Regions from separate parts of the Acetonema longum DSM 6540 genome, predicted to be linked through region 1. Evidence: riboswitches for the same ligand, from Rfam matches in the RefSeq annotation. Region 1 holds a riboswitch; the other holds the start of a gene.
What was found. A riboswitch is a leader RNA that binds a small molecule or an ion and turns the genes downstream of it on or off. The one in region 1 is predicted to bind S-adenosylmethionine.
Positions count from the first base shown of each region.

Region 1 (6,422 bases):
TATTATGACAAAATCTTAACCAAAGTGAAAGAATTGCTTGATTCGGCGGGAACGGCACCGGATGAAACAAGAATTATGCAAGAAGTGGCAATTTATGCGGACAGAGTTAATTTTACCGAGGAAGTAGTGCGCCTGAAAAGCCATTTGAATCAATTCCGGGTTACACTTTTGTCAGATGAACCGGTAGGGCGCAAACTGGATTTTATCGTGCAGGAAATGAACCGTGAAACTAACACCATAGGATCCAAAGCAAATGATTATACAGTGTCCAATATGGTTGTCGAAATGAAAAGTGAAATAGAAAAGGTCAGAGAGCAAATCCAAAACATAGAGTAATAATAGATGAGTATGGACCGGCAAAACATAGGAGATTACTGAGGGAGGTTTTTTTCTGCTATGGAAATCAAACTGATCAATATCGGCTTTGGTAATATTGTTTCCGCCAATCGGATTATTTCAATTGTCAGTCCTGAATCAGCTCCGATCAAACGCATTATTCAGGAAGCACGGGATCGGGGGATGCTGATTGACGCCACTTATGGCAGAAGAACCAGGGCAGTTATCATTGCTGACAGCGATCATGTGATCCTTTCTGCCGTTCAGCCCGAGACTGTCGCCCATCGTCTGGTCAGCAAGGATGTTGCCGATGACGCTGCCGAGTAATTAAAGAAGGGGTTTTCAAATGCAGCAAGGAATATTAATTGTCCTTTCCGGTCCCTCCGGCACCGGGAAGGGAACGATTTGTAAAGAATTGCTGCGGAGTATGCCTGAATTGCATTACTCCGTTTCAGCAACGACCCGTCCCGCCAGAACGGGAGAAATAAAAGGCGTAAGTTATCATTTTGTCTCTCTTGAATCGTTTCAGCAGATGCTAAGCCAGGATGCCTTGTTGGAATGGGCCCAAGTGTACGGGCAGTATTACGGCACTCCCCGCCAGTATGTGGATGAGAAACTGCAAAACGGGCAAGACGTGGTTCTTGAAATTGATGTTCAGGGTGCCATGAAAATAAAAGAAAAATTTCCACAAGGAGTCTTTATCTTTATTGTCCCGCCATCATTAGCGGAGTTATCAGTACGAATTAACAAAAGAGGGTCTGATACACCGGATGCGATTGCCAAGCGCCTCGGCTGCGCCAAAACTGAGTTATCCCTAGCCGGAAGTTACAACTATGTAATCATGAATGATGAAGTGGCCAAGGCTGTGAACAAGATCCGGTCGATTGTTACGGCGGAGAAGTGCCGGACGGTGAGAAATCAAGACATATTAGACAAGATCTGTAATGATTAAGGGGGATTCCAATGATTCGTCCGTCTTTAGATGTTTTAGTCAGTAAAGTAGATAGTAAATATACATTAGTAGTATTAGCGGCCAAAAGGGCCCGTGAAGTAATGAATGGCGATTCCCCCCTGGCGGAAAGCAAATCCAATAAGCCGGTCACCCTGGCCCTGGAAGAGGTTGCCCAGAATAAAATTTCTTACGAACGCACCAAAGCCGGCATAAAATAGGGGGGAGCTCCATGACTCAGACCAAAAATATTGTGATGGGAGTCAGCGGAGGGATTGCGGCCTATAAAGCGGTTGAAGTGGCCAGTAGTCTGAAAAAAGCCGGTTGCAGCGTGCATATCATTATGACCGATGCAGCTGCCAAATTTGTCACTCCTCTTACTTTTCGCGAAATAACGGCGAATCCGGTAGTTGTCGGCATGTGGGAAGAGCCGAAAAAATGGAATGTAGAGCATATCGCCTTGGCTTCCCTGGCCGACGTGTTTGCGATCGTGCCGGCAACCGCGAATATCATTGGCAAAATTGCCAATGGTATTGCCGATGATATGCTCTCCACGACGGTGATGGCGACCAGAGCGCCTGTCATTTTGGCGCCTGCCATGAACACGAATATGTATAATAACCCGATCCTGCAAGAAAACCTGGTGAAACTGGCGAAACTGGGTTATGACATCATTCAACCGGAAAGCGGCCGGCTGGCTTGCGGCGTCGAAGGCTTCGGCCGGTTGGCGCAGCCAGCGGTTATTGTCGACAGGCTGTTGTCTTATTTAGGCCATAAAAAAGACTTGCAGCAGAAAAAAATCCTAATTACTGCCGGCGGCACCCGGGAGCCGATTGATCCGGTTCGTTACATCGGCAACCGTTCCAGCGGAAAGATGGGATATGCAATTGCCAAAGCCGCTGTCGAAAGAGGGGCGGAGGTTACTTTAGTAACCGGCCCTACTGTTCTCGCGGCGCCGGTCGGCGTTAAAGTCATTGCCATTGAAACAACTGAGCAGATGAGGCTGGCCGTCTTGGCGGCATTTCCCGACACCGATATTGTCATTAAGGCGGCGGCAGTGGCTGATTACCGGCCAACAGAGACTGCCCCCCAAAAAATAAAGAAAACTGATGACACATTGACGCTTATTTTGCAAAAAAACCCGGATATCTTAAAAGAGCTAGGCGGTTTAAAAAAACCAAATCAACTCTTAATCGGCTTCGCGGCGGAAACTCATGAACTTTTAACCTATGCCCGGCAAAAGCTCGTTCAGAAAAACCTGGATATGATTGTTGCCAATGATGTGACTGCCCCCGGCGCCGGCTTTAACTCTGACACCAATATCGTAAAACTTTTGTATCGGAACGGCTCGTCGGAAGAGTTGCCGCAAATGGAGAAAGACAAGTTGGCGCATGTCCTGCTTGATAGAATTTGCAGTTTCGTGTAAAAGCAAATGGAAATAAGGAAAAGGCAATAAAAATTGTTTGCTTTTTCAATTCATTTGCTGTAAGATTTTCTTGGTAAAAAACTATATATAGTAAACTCATCCAGAGTTGGCGGAGGGACTGGCCCGATGAAGCTGCGGCAACCATTTGACAGAGTCTCTGTCGAAACGGTGCCAATTCCGGCGAATTTTTTTCGCAAGATGGGAGTGAAAATAAATCACTCCATGGCGGGGTGATTTTTTACTAGAATCTATAAAGTATGGAGGTACGTTATGCGTAGATTATTCACCTCAGAATCCGTTACAGAAGGTCATCCTGATAAAATGGCCGATCAGATTTCCGACAGTGTATTGGATGCCATCATCGCGCAGGACCCATATGCCCGTGTGGCCTGCGAAACCTTGGTTACCACCGGTTTGGTGCATGTGGTCGGTGAAATAACCACGAATTGCTACGTAGACATCCCCAAAATTGTCCGGCAGACCATCAAGGATATCGGGTATACCCGCGCAAAATATGGCTTTGACAGTGAAACTTGCGGCGTCATGACTTCGATTGACGAGCAGTCGGCGGATATTGCCCTGGGAGTGGACCAGTCGCGGGAAGCCAAAGCAGGCGATACGGATGCATTTGAAACCATCGGCGCAGGGGACCAGGGGATGATGTTCGGGTATGCCACCAATGAAACTCCCGAACTGATGCCAACTCCCATTGCCTGGGCTCACAAACTTTCCCGCCGGCTGTCGGAAGTCCGTAAAAGCGGGGAGTTGGGCTACTTAAGGCCGGATGGCAAGACTCAGGTTACGGTGGAGTATGAAAATGACAAGCCGGTGCGGGTGGATACGATTGTGATTTCTTCTCAGCACAGTCCGGACGTGGAATTGTCCCAGATTGAACAGGACATTATCCAAAAAGTAATTCTGCCGATTATCCCCCAAGAGTATATTGACAGTAAGACCAAATACTATATCAATCCTACCGGCCGCTTTGTCGTCGGAGGACCTCAAGGAGACTCCGGCCTGACCGGACGCAAGATTATCGTCGACACCTATGGCGGAATGGCCCGTCACGGCGGCGGCGCTTTTTCCGGCAAAGACCCCACGAAAGTAGACCGTTCCGCCGCTTATGCCGCCCGTTATGTAGCCAAAAATATTGTAGCGGCAGGATTGGCGGACAAATGTGAAATCCAGCTGGCTTATGCCATTGGCGTAGCCCGTCCTGTTTCGGTGCTGGTCGAAACTTTTGGTACGGCCAAACTTTCCGAAGAGAAGATTTCCGAACTGGTGCAAAAGCATTTTGACCTTCGTCCGGCTGCGATTATTCAAAATCTGGACCTCCGCCGGCCTATTTACCGGCAAACAGCCGCTTATGGTCATTTTGGCCGGACTGACCTGGATCTGCCTTGGGAACTGACCGACAAAGCCGCTGCTTTGCGCCGGGAAGCCAATCTATCATAGTAAATTCCAAAAACGCGGACATATCCATAAATGTCCGCGTTTTTTCGCGGTTTTTTACAGGAATTTCGCTAAGTTTATCTAAAGATAAGAGTTATAACTATAAGCGATTGTATTGGGGTAAAACATGATAAAAACGGCTGAGGTAGTCATTAATTCCGGTATCCGGAACCTGACCGACGCTTTCACTTACTTTATTCCGGACCAATTTTCCTATCTGGATACCGGCTGGCGGGTGGTTGTACCTTTTGGCTCCAGGCAGGAAGAAGGTTTCGTGGTAGCGGTCCGCTCTGAGCCAGAAGGCCGGAAAGATGAGTTAAAGCCTATCCAGGACGTCTTAGATGATGATCCCTGGTTTGATGATCATATGATGCAAACAGCCCGCTGGCTTAGTGAGCGTTACCTTTGCACTCTGGCGGAAGCAATGCGTCTGTTTATCCCGGGTAAAAAAGGCATTCGAAAAGAAAAATTCTATTATTTAAATGCGAATTACGCCGGTATATTCAACGAAACCAGGACAGAAAACCAGGCGGCGGTATTGGAATGGTTCCGCCGGCAAAAAATAGTGACGATGCGGCAGTTCCAAAAAGAATTCGGACCAGAGGCACGGTCGCTGATCGAGGAACTGAAACAGCGGAAACTCGTCCTCTGCAGCAGTACCGTGCAAACCGCAAGAGTCAATAAATATGAGTCTGAGCTGCACTTGGCTCTCACGGGCGAACAGGTGACAGGCATTTTACCCCAAATGGAAAGGAAACCTGCTCAGTTCCGGCTCATTCAGGCATTATTGACGAGAAACCTAACTGACGCTGATTTGAAAGAAATGAAGGTGTCTCGTCAGACAGTTAAGACCCTGGTTGATCTTGAAATGATAAAAATCGTTCGAAAGCAGGTTATGCGCGACAGCTATCAGAATGTTGCAGGGAAGTATCAACCTGTTACACTGTCGCCGGAACAGGAGAATGCTGTTGCCGCTATTGCCGATGCATTATCTTATAGCCGATTTCAGAGTTTTTTGCTGCATGGCATTACCGGAAGCGGCAAGACCGAAGTCTATATTCGCGCCGTTGCGGCGGTGCGGCAGGCCGGAAAACAGGCAATCGTTCTCGTGCCGGAAATAGCCTTGACCAGCCAGTTGGTGCAACGATTTAAAGCCCGATTTGCCAATGATGTGGTGGTCATACACAGTAAACTTTCTCTGAATGAACGGTATGATACCTGGCAGAGAATCCGCGAGGAAACAGCAGGCGTCATCATCGGGGCCAGGTCGGCTGTGTTTGCGCCGGCGCCTAATTTGGGCATTATCATTTTGGATGAAGAGCATGAATTCACCTATAAGCAGGAAGAATCTCCCTACTATCACACTCGCGATGTTGCCATGACCAGGGCAAATCTGGCTCAGGCAGCAGTCGTTTTAGGCAGCGCCACGCCTGCGGTGGAAACGTTTTATGATGCTTTGGCCGGCAGGCATGTCTTGCTGTCGCTGCCGTCACGAATTGCCGGCGCCGTGTTGCCTCAGGTCATGCTGGTGGATATGCGGGAAGAGTTGAAAAAGGGCAGGCGCAGCGTACTTTCCACCCAGTTGGAAGGGTTGCTGCGGGATACCATTCAACGCGGTGAGCAAGCCATTATTCTGTTGAATCGTCGGGGCCATTCCACCTTTGTCATGTGCCGGGAATGCGGTCACGTGATTACATGTCGGCATTGCGCCGTGGCTTTAACCTATCACTATGCTGCAGGCATGATGCGCTGTCACTACTGTGACGCCGTCGAACCGGTTCCGACACTTTGCCCGGCATGCCGAAGCCGCTATATCAAATTCTTCGGCACCGGTACGCAAAAAGTCGAACAGGAACTGCAGCAGCTTTTCCCCGATTGCCGGATTGTTAGAATGGATCAGGACACCACCCATGGCAAGCTGGCTCAGGATGCCATTCTCTCGGATTTCGACGCCGGCAGGTATGATATACTATTAGGGACCCAGATGGTCGCTAAAGGGCATGATCTGCAAAATGTAACGGCTGTTGGTATTTTGTCAGTGGATACCATCCTTAATATCCCGGATTTCCGCGGGGCCGAGAGAACTTTCGCCCTGATTACCCAGGCTGCCGGCAGGGCAGGTCGCGGCGATAAACCGGGCAAAGTCGTTGTGCAGGCATATAATCCCGAACACTATGCGGTCTGCGCCGCCGCTAACCAGGATTATTCATCTTTTTACGCAGCTGAGATAGAATTTCGGCAAAAACTGCTTTATCCACC
Region 1 is NZ_AFGF01000126.1:109,399-115,820, forward strand. It holds gene ALO_RS13805 (YicC/YloC family endoribonuclease) at 1-336, shown strand, start outside; gene remA (extracellular matrix/biofilm regulator RemA) at 397-663, shown strand; gene gmk (guanylate kinase) at 683-1,288, shown strand; gene rpoZ (DNA-directed RNA polymerase subunit omega) at 1,300-1,506, shown strand; gene coaBC (bifunctional phosphopantothenoylcysteine decarboxylase/phosphopantothenate--cysteine ligase CoaBC) at 1,518-2,711, shown strand; SAM riboswitch class I at 2,805-2,916, shown strand; gene metK (methionine adenosyltransferase) at 2,982-4,166, shown strand; gene priA (primosomal protein N') at 4,291-6,422, shown strand, end outside.

Region 2 (6,422 bases), on a different contig from region 1:
TGACGGTGGCAAGATCAATGCAGTTCCTGCCGCCCGCAGGGATATGCTCCGGCAGTTCCAAGTCGATGTCAGGGGTTGCCGGCTCATACTCATCGGCCGTGCTGCCGGCGATTTCGGCCACATAGTTGCCGCTGCCGGCCCGGGAGTAGATGTAGCCGTTTTGTTCCAGAAGCTTATAGGCGTTGACCACTGTGCCGGGATTAACCCTTAAAAAAGCAGCCAGCTTCCGCACCGGCGGCAGAAGGTAGCCATGGCTCAGCTTGCCGCTCAGAATCAGTTCCCGCAAGCTGTCGTACAGCTGAGCATAGAGGGATGCCCTGCTGGTCTTATCCAATTGTATCGATACAAAATCAAAAAAATCTTCATTCATCTTGTAAAATTCCTTTCCTCTCTGCTATAATAACAAAAATTCGCCGGCGATACAAATAATTGTATCGATACGCCTATTTTAGCAAATTTTTTGCTGCCGGCAAAGAGGGGGAGTCTGGATATGGAAAATCGGTATGAACTAAACAAAAATCTGGCCCAGATGCTAAAGGGCGGCGTCATTATGGATGTGACCAACCCCGAACAGGCTAAAATCGCCGAAGAAGCCGGCGCTGTGGCTGTCATGGCTCTGGAAAGAGTACCGGCTGATATTCGCAGCCAAGGCGGAGTAGCCCGGATGTCCGATCCGAAAATGATCCGGGAGATTAAGGCTTCGGTTACCATCCCGGTCATGGCCAAGGCCCGGATCGGCCATTTTGTAGAGGCCCAGATCTTAGAGGCCATTGGTATCGACTATGTGGACGAAAGCGAAGTCTTAACCCCGGCGGATGAGCTTTACCATATCAATAAATGGGATTTTAAGATTCCCTTTGTCTGCGGCGCCCGCAATCTGGGCGAAGCCCTGCGCCGTATCGGTGAAGGAGCAGCTATGATCCGCACCAAGGGAGAAGCCGGTACCGGCAATGTAGTGGAAGCTGTCCGGCATATGCGGACCATGCTGGCGGATATGCGGCGGGTCAAGGCCGCTCCCCGGGAAGAATTGATGAGTATAGCCAAGGAAATGGGTGCGCCCATGCACCTGATTGAATATGTCGGGGAACACGGCTCTCTGCCGGTGGTCAATTTCGCTGCCGGCGGCATCGCCACCCCCGCCGATGCGGCCCTGATGATGCAGCTGGGCTGCGACGGAGTCTTTGTCGGGTCCGGTATTTTCAAATCCGGTGACCCCAGCCGGCGGGCTAAAGCCATCGTTCAGGCCACTACTCATTACAATGATCCGGAGTTTTTAGCCGGAATATCGGAAGATCTGGGTGAGCCTATGGTGGGCATTGAAATCGATAAAATCCAGCCTGCTGAACGGTTAGCTTCCCGGGGGTGGTAACACCATGCTGACTATCGGGGTATTAGCTCTGCAAGGCGCAGTGAAAGAACACCTGGATCATCTCAACGCCTTGCCTCAGATTCGGGGTGTGGCGGTTAAAAAAGCAGCGGATTTGGCTCCTGTCGCCGGACTGATTTTGCCGGGAGGCGAATCCACGGCGATGGGTAAGCTGCTGCGAGAATTTCTTCTGTCCCGGGCAATCCTGGACCGGATTCAGGAAGGCATGCCGGTGTGGGGCACTTGCGCCGGCATGATCCTGCTGGCCAGGACCATCGCCGGTCAGGAAACCGGTTATTTGGGGGTCATGGACATCTGCGTGCGGCGTAATGCCTATGGCAGTCAGTTGGACAGCTTTTCCACGGAAGCCCTCATTCCGGCGGTATCCGCTGCACCGGTGCCCCTGGTGTTTATCCGGGCGCCTTATGTGGAAGAGGCGGGGGCGGATGTGACAGTCCTGGCCAAAGTGGATGGTCACATTGTAGCGGTGGAGCAGGACCATATGCTGGCCACGGCTTTTCATCCGGAACTGACTGACGATTTGTCGTTTCACCGCTATTTTGCAGCCAAGGCAGCAGCCTGGAATGTATTGAAAACGAATCTTTGATCCCCGACGAAAAAGCCGGCGCCAGTCTCTTGACCGTCTTCTCTTGCTTATGCTATGATTAGAAAAACTAAATAACGCAACTCTTATCCAGAGTGGTCGAGGGACTGGCCCGATGACGCCCGGCAACCGGCTCGTTAGAGCAGTGGTGCTAATTCCAGCAGAACAGCAGTGTTTTGGGAGATGAGAGGGGAGCTAACAGATTTGTTGACCTCTTTCTTCCGGAAAGAGGTCTTTATTTTATTAGACGGAAACAAGAGCTGCAAAGCAGGCTTGTTTCTCGTTGCAAAAAACAGGAGAGTGGTAAAATGCCGATCAAGATCCCTAATAACCTGCCGGCGGCAGACATTCTGGAAAAAGAAAATATTTTCGTCATGTACGAAGACAGGGCCTATACTCAGGATATACGGCCTCTGAAAATTTTAATCTTAAACCTGATGCCCACCAAAATCACTACTGAAACGCAGCTGTTGAGGCTGTTGGGCAATACGCCGCTGCAAGTGGAAGTGGATCTGATGTATACCGCCAGCTATTTACCCACTAATACACCTGTGAAGCACCTGACTAAGTTTTATGAAACCTTTGATAGCGTTAAGTCCCACAATTATGACGGCATGATTATCACTGGCGCCCCGGTGGAACAGATGCCTTTTGAAGAAGTGGCTTACTGGCCGGAACTCTGTGAGATCATGGAGTGGACTAAAAATCATGTGTATTCCACTTTTCATATCTGCTGGGGGGCTCAGGCCGGCCTGTATTACCACTACGGTGTTCCCAAATATGATTTGCCGCAAAAAATGTTTGGCGTTTTTCCCCATAAAAGAATTTTTACCGCCCAGGATCAACTGTTTCGAGGCTTTGATGATCTTTTCTACGTACCTCACTCCCGCCACACCGAAATCCGGCGGGAGGACATTGTCAATAAACCGCAGCTGCAGCTTTTATCCGAATCCTGTATTTCCGGGGTGTATGCCGTGACGGACCTAAGCGGGCGCCAGTTCTTTATCACCGGTCACTCCGAATATGACCCACTGACCCTGAAAGGCGAATATGACCGGGACGTATCCCAGAGCCTGCCGATTCAAGTGCCGCAAAACTACTACCCCAATGACGATCCCAACCAGTCTCCGATGGTTCTTTGGCGCAGCGCCGCCCATCTTTTATTTTCCAACTGGCTTAATTATTATGTCTATCAGAGGACCCCTTATGATCTTTCGTATTTATAAGAGTCAAGGGCCAGGGCTTGATTGATTCAGACACAAAGAGAGCAGCTGCAATAATGGGTTGACACATGCGATACCGCTCATCATATAGCAAGCGGTATTGGCGATGATTGACATATATAGTTTAGCCCAATATAATGAGAATGAATATTATTATCATCATTGTGACGTATTTTCTGAAGGAGATAAAATGATTGGGGAGGGAACAGTATGCAACATCAGCCTAATCTGCAGGGTGTGCCGGAGACGTTGCTGATTCCGTTATGGGCGCGGGCGGTTGAGGCGAAGCGCGGCAAGCCGATCCTCAAAGATGCAAAAGCGATTGAGATCATGGAACGGATCGAATACGATTTCACGAAATTCGACAAGGCATGGAAATCACAGACTGGCGTGGTGATCAGAACCGAAATCCTGAACAAAGCGGCGGCGACGTTTATAGCCAGGCACCCTGATGCTGTGGTCGTCAATATCGGTTGCGGCCTCGACACCCGCTTTGCACAGGTGGATAACGGCAAGATTCGCTGGTACGATCTGGATTTGCCGGAGTCGATCCGTATTCGCCGGCAATTTTTCTGTGAAACAGAGCGCTATAAGATGATCGCCAAATCTGTCTTCGATTATTCCTGGATTCAGGAAATTGCTGCAGAGGCGCAGCCGGTCCTGATCATTGCGGAAGGGACCCTCATGTACTTCACCGAGCAGGAGATCAAAAGCCTGATTAATAAACTGACCGACGTCTTCCCCAAGGCCGAAATGCTGCTGGAAATCATTACGCCGGGGATCGTGAAAATGAGCAAGCAGCATGATACAGTCGGCAAGATGGACAACGTCAGGTTTCAGTGGGGAGTGACCAGCGGTAAAGAACTGGAACAGTACAACAACCGCATCAAGGTCATCAACGAGTGGAATTTATTCGATTATCATCAAGACAGATGGGGCTGGATGGCCTGGATGGCTAAGATCCCTGCCGTTAAGCGCCGGTTCAGCGACAGCGTCGTTCATTTAGTATTTGGGTAACCGCGCTTTTTGGTGAACAGGGACAGGCAATAAGGTAAAATTGCTTACAGGTAATAGAAAAAGGTCACCGCCGCTTCTTCTGTCAGAAGCGGCGGTGACCTTTTTCTGCTTTGCTGCGCGCCGGGCGTCTGTCTATGCCATTGACAGATAGAAGAAGGTATTCTATAATGTTTTTGATAATGATAATCATTATCAAAAACGAGAGGGCCACAGAGCTCCGCATGAATAGGCGGAGCTCTGCTTTTTTGCGGAGCGCACGGCCGCCGGGAGCAGCCTGCCGCGGACCGGGCTGCACTTTCATAGTGATGCGGCGGGAAAGCAAGAAAACAGGAATAAGACGAGGTGGCAATATGAATAGCCGGATAGGCAGGATTATTGGTATTTTGATAATGGGAGCCCTGGCAGTGGGCGCAGTTTTATCGCTGCAGATGCAACCGCCGGCTGTACAGCCGGCGTCAACAGTGATGCGGCCGGTAACTGACAGCGCCGGACGGGTGGTGCAAATTCCCGTCCGGCCGCAGCGTGTTATCGTCCTGAACCCTTCCAGCCTGGATCTGTTTTATGCCGCCGGCGGCAAGGTGGTTGGCAGGCCAACGACACAAGCCCTGCCGGATACGGTTAAAACGGCGGTTGCGGCCGTGCCGGAGGTGGGGACTACCGCTAATCCGAACGTAGAAAAACTGATCGCACTTGAACCTGATTTAGTGCTGGGAGTCAATGTGCCGCCGCATCATCAGCTGGTACCGGTTCTGGAAAAAGCGGGCATTCCGATTCTGCTGCAAATGCTGGACAACTATCAGCAGATACTTGATACGCTGCGCTTTTATGGCGAGCTGACAGGACGGCCGGAACAGTCGGCTGCGGTCATCAAAGAGATAGAAGACGATTACAGGCGGCGGATGGCGAACAGGGGGTCACAGCCTGCACCGGAGGTTTTGCTGGTCTGGGGATCGACGACAAGTTTTCAGATGGCGACGTCCAACAGCTTCGCCGGTGATCTGCTGCGCCGGCTGGGGGCGCACAATATGGCCGACAGCAAGGCCGGCCTGAGCGCCAAAATGAGCTCTGTACCCTTAAGCCTGGAATATGTCAGCAAGAGCAATCCTGATGTAATTTTACTGATCACCCACAGCTCGGACACAAAGGTGGGCGAAAAATTCCGTGCGGAACTTGCCGGCCACCCTGCCTGGCAAGGGCTGAAAGCGGTAAGCAATAACCGGGTACATCAATTGCCGTATCACCTTTTTGCCGTAAACCCCGGCACCCGGGTAGGCGAGGCGGTGGCGGTGCTGGAGAGGCTGGTTTATCCGGAGGCGGCGCGTTGAAGGCGGCAGCATATAACGAGTAAGAAGAGGGGTGGCTATGAATGAAAAATCTGCAAGCCGCCTGTATAGGAGGGGAGCATGCGTTGTCTGGCAATCGATATATGAGTAGACTACGAATGAACAAAAAATGGATTGCCGCGCTAAGTCTGGCGATTGCCGCGGCTTTGAACCTGCCCGTCTATGCGGCGGAAGTCAGCGAGGTCCTTGTCACCGCCACCCGGACGGAACAGAAAATAAAAGACGTCCCGGCAGCGGCGGAAGTCATTACCCGGGAGCAGATCCAGGCCAAGGGCGCCATCACGCTGCGGCAGGCTTTGGAAACCGCAGCGGGCATATCCTTTGGCGTGGATGGCATGAAGGGATCGTCCGTCTCCATTCGCGGTTTTGATTCAAAGCACGTGCTGATTCTGATTGATGGCCGGCGAATTAGCGGCGAGACCAGCCTAAATCGCGCCAATTCCTTTGAAATTGACCGGATCAGCATGGAAAACGTGGAGCGGATCGAGATTATCCGCGGCGCCAGCAGCGCTCTTTACGGCTCCGATGCGCTGGGCGGCATCATCAATATCGTCATGAAACGGCCTGAGCAGCCGCAGCTTAGCCTGGAACTGGAAGGGCAGAAAGCTGATGCGTTTAGCGATGGGCGCGACTGGTCGTTGCGCTATGATGCCGGCAGGCAGGGACGCTTCGGCTGGTCGCTGAGCGCGGGCGAACGCAGGGAAGATCCATTTGCCCAGGAGGATGGGATACATAACAATTATTACGGCACCCGGCGGCCGATTAACTTCCAGGGAGAATGGCTAACCGGCGAAACAGGCAGGGTCACTCTGGGAATTGATTATTTAGATGAACAGACAAAGCGGACGGCGGACAAATCATTTTATACC
Region 2 is NZ_AFGF01000054.1:31,348-37,769, reverse strand. It holds gene pdxR (MocR-like pyridoxine biosynthesis transcription factor PdxR) at 1-370, opposite strand, end outside; gene pdxS (pyridoxal 5'-phosphate synthase lyase subunit PdxS) at 491-1,369, shown strand; gene pdxT (pyridoxal 5'-phosphate synthase glutaminase subunit PdxT) at 1,374-1,973, shown strand; SAM riboswitch class I at 2,054-2,160, shown strand; gene metA (homoserine O-acetyltransferase MetA) at 2,279-3,196, shown strand; gene ALO_RS07185 (class I SAM-dependent methyltransferase) at 3,404-4,210, shown strand; gene ALO_RS07180 (ABC transporter substrate-binding protein) at 4,561-5,535, shown strand; gene ALO_RS07175 (TonB-dependent receptor plug domain-containing protein) at 5,652-6,422, shown strand, end outside.
Region 2: it holds a riboswitch for S-adenosylmethionine, as region 1 does, so the genes downstream of both, metA (homoserine O-acetyltransferase MetA) here and metK (methionine adenosyltransferase) in region 1, are expected to answer to the same signal.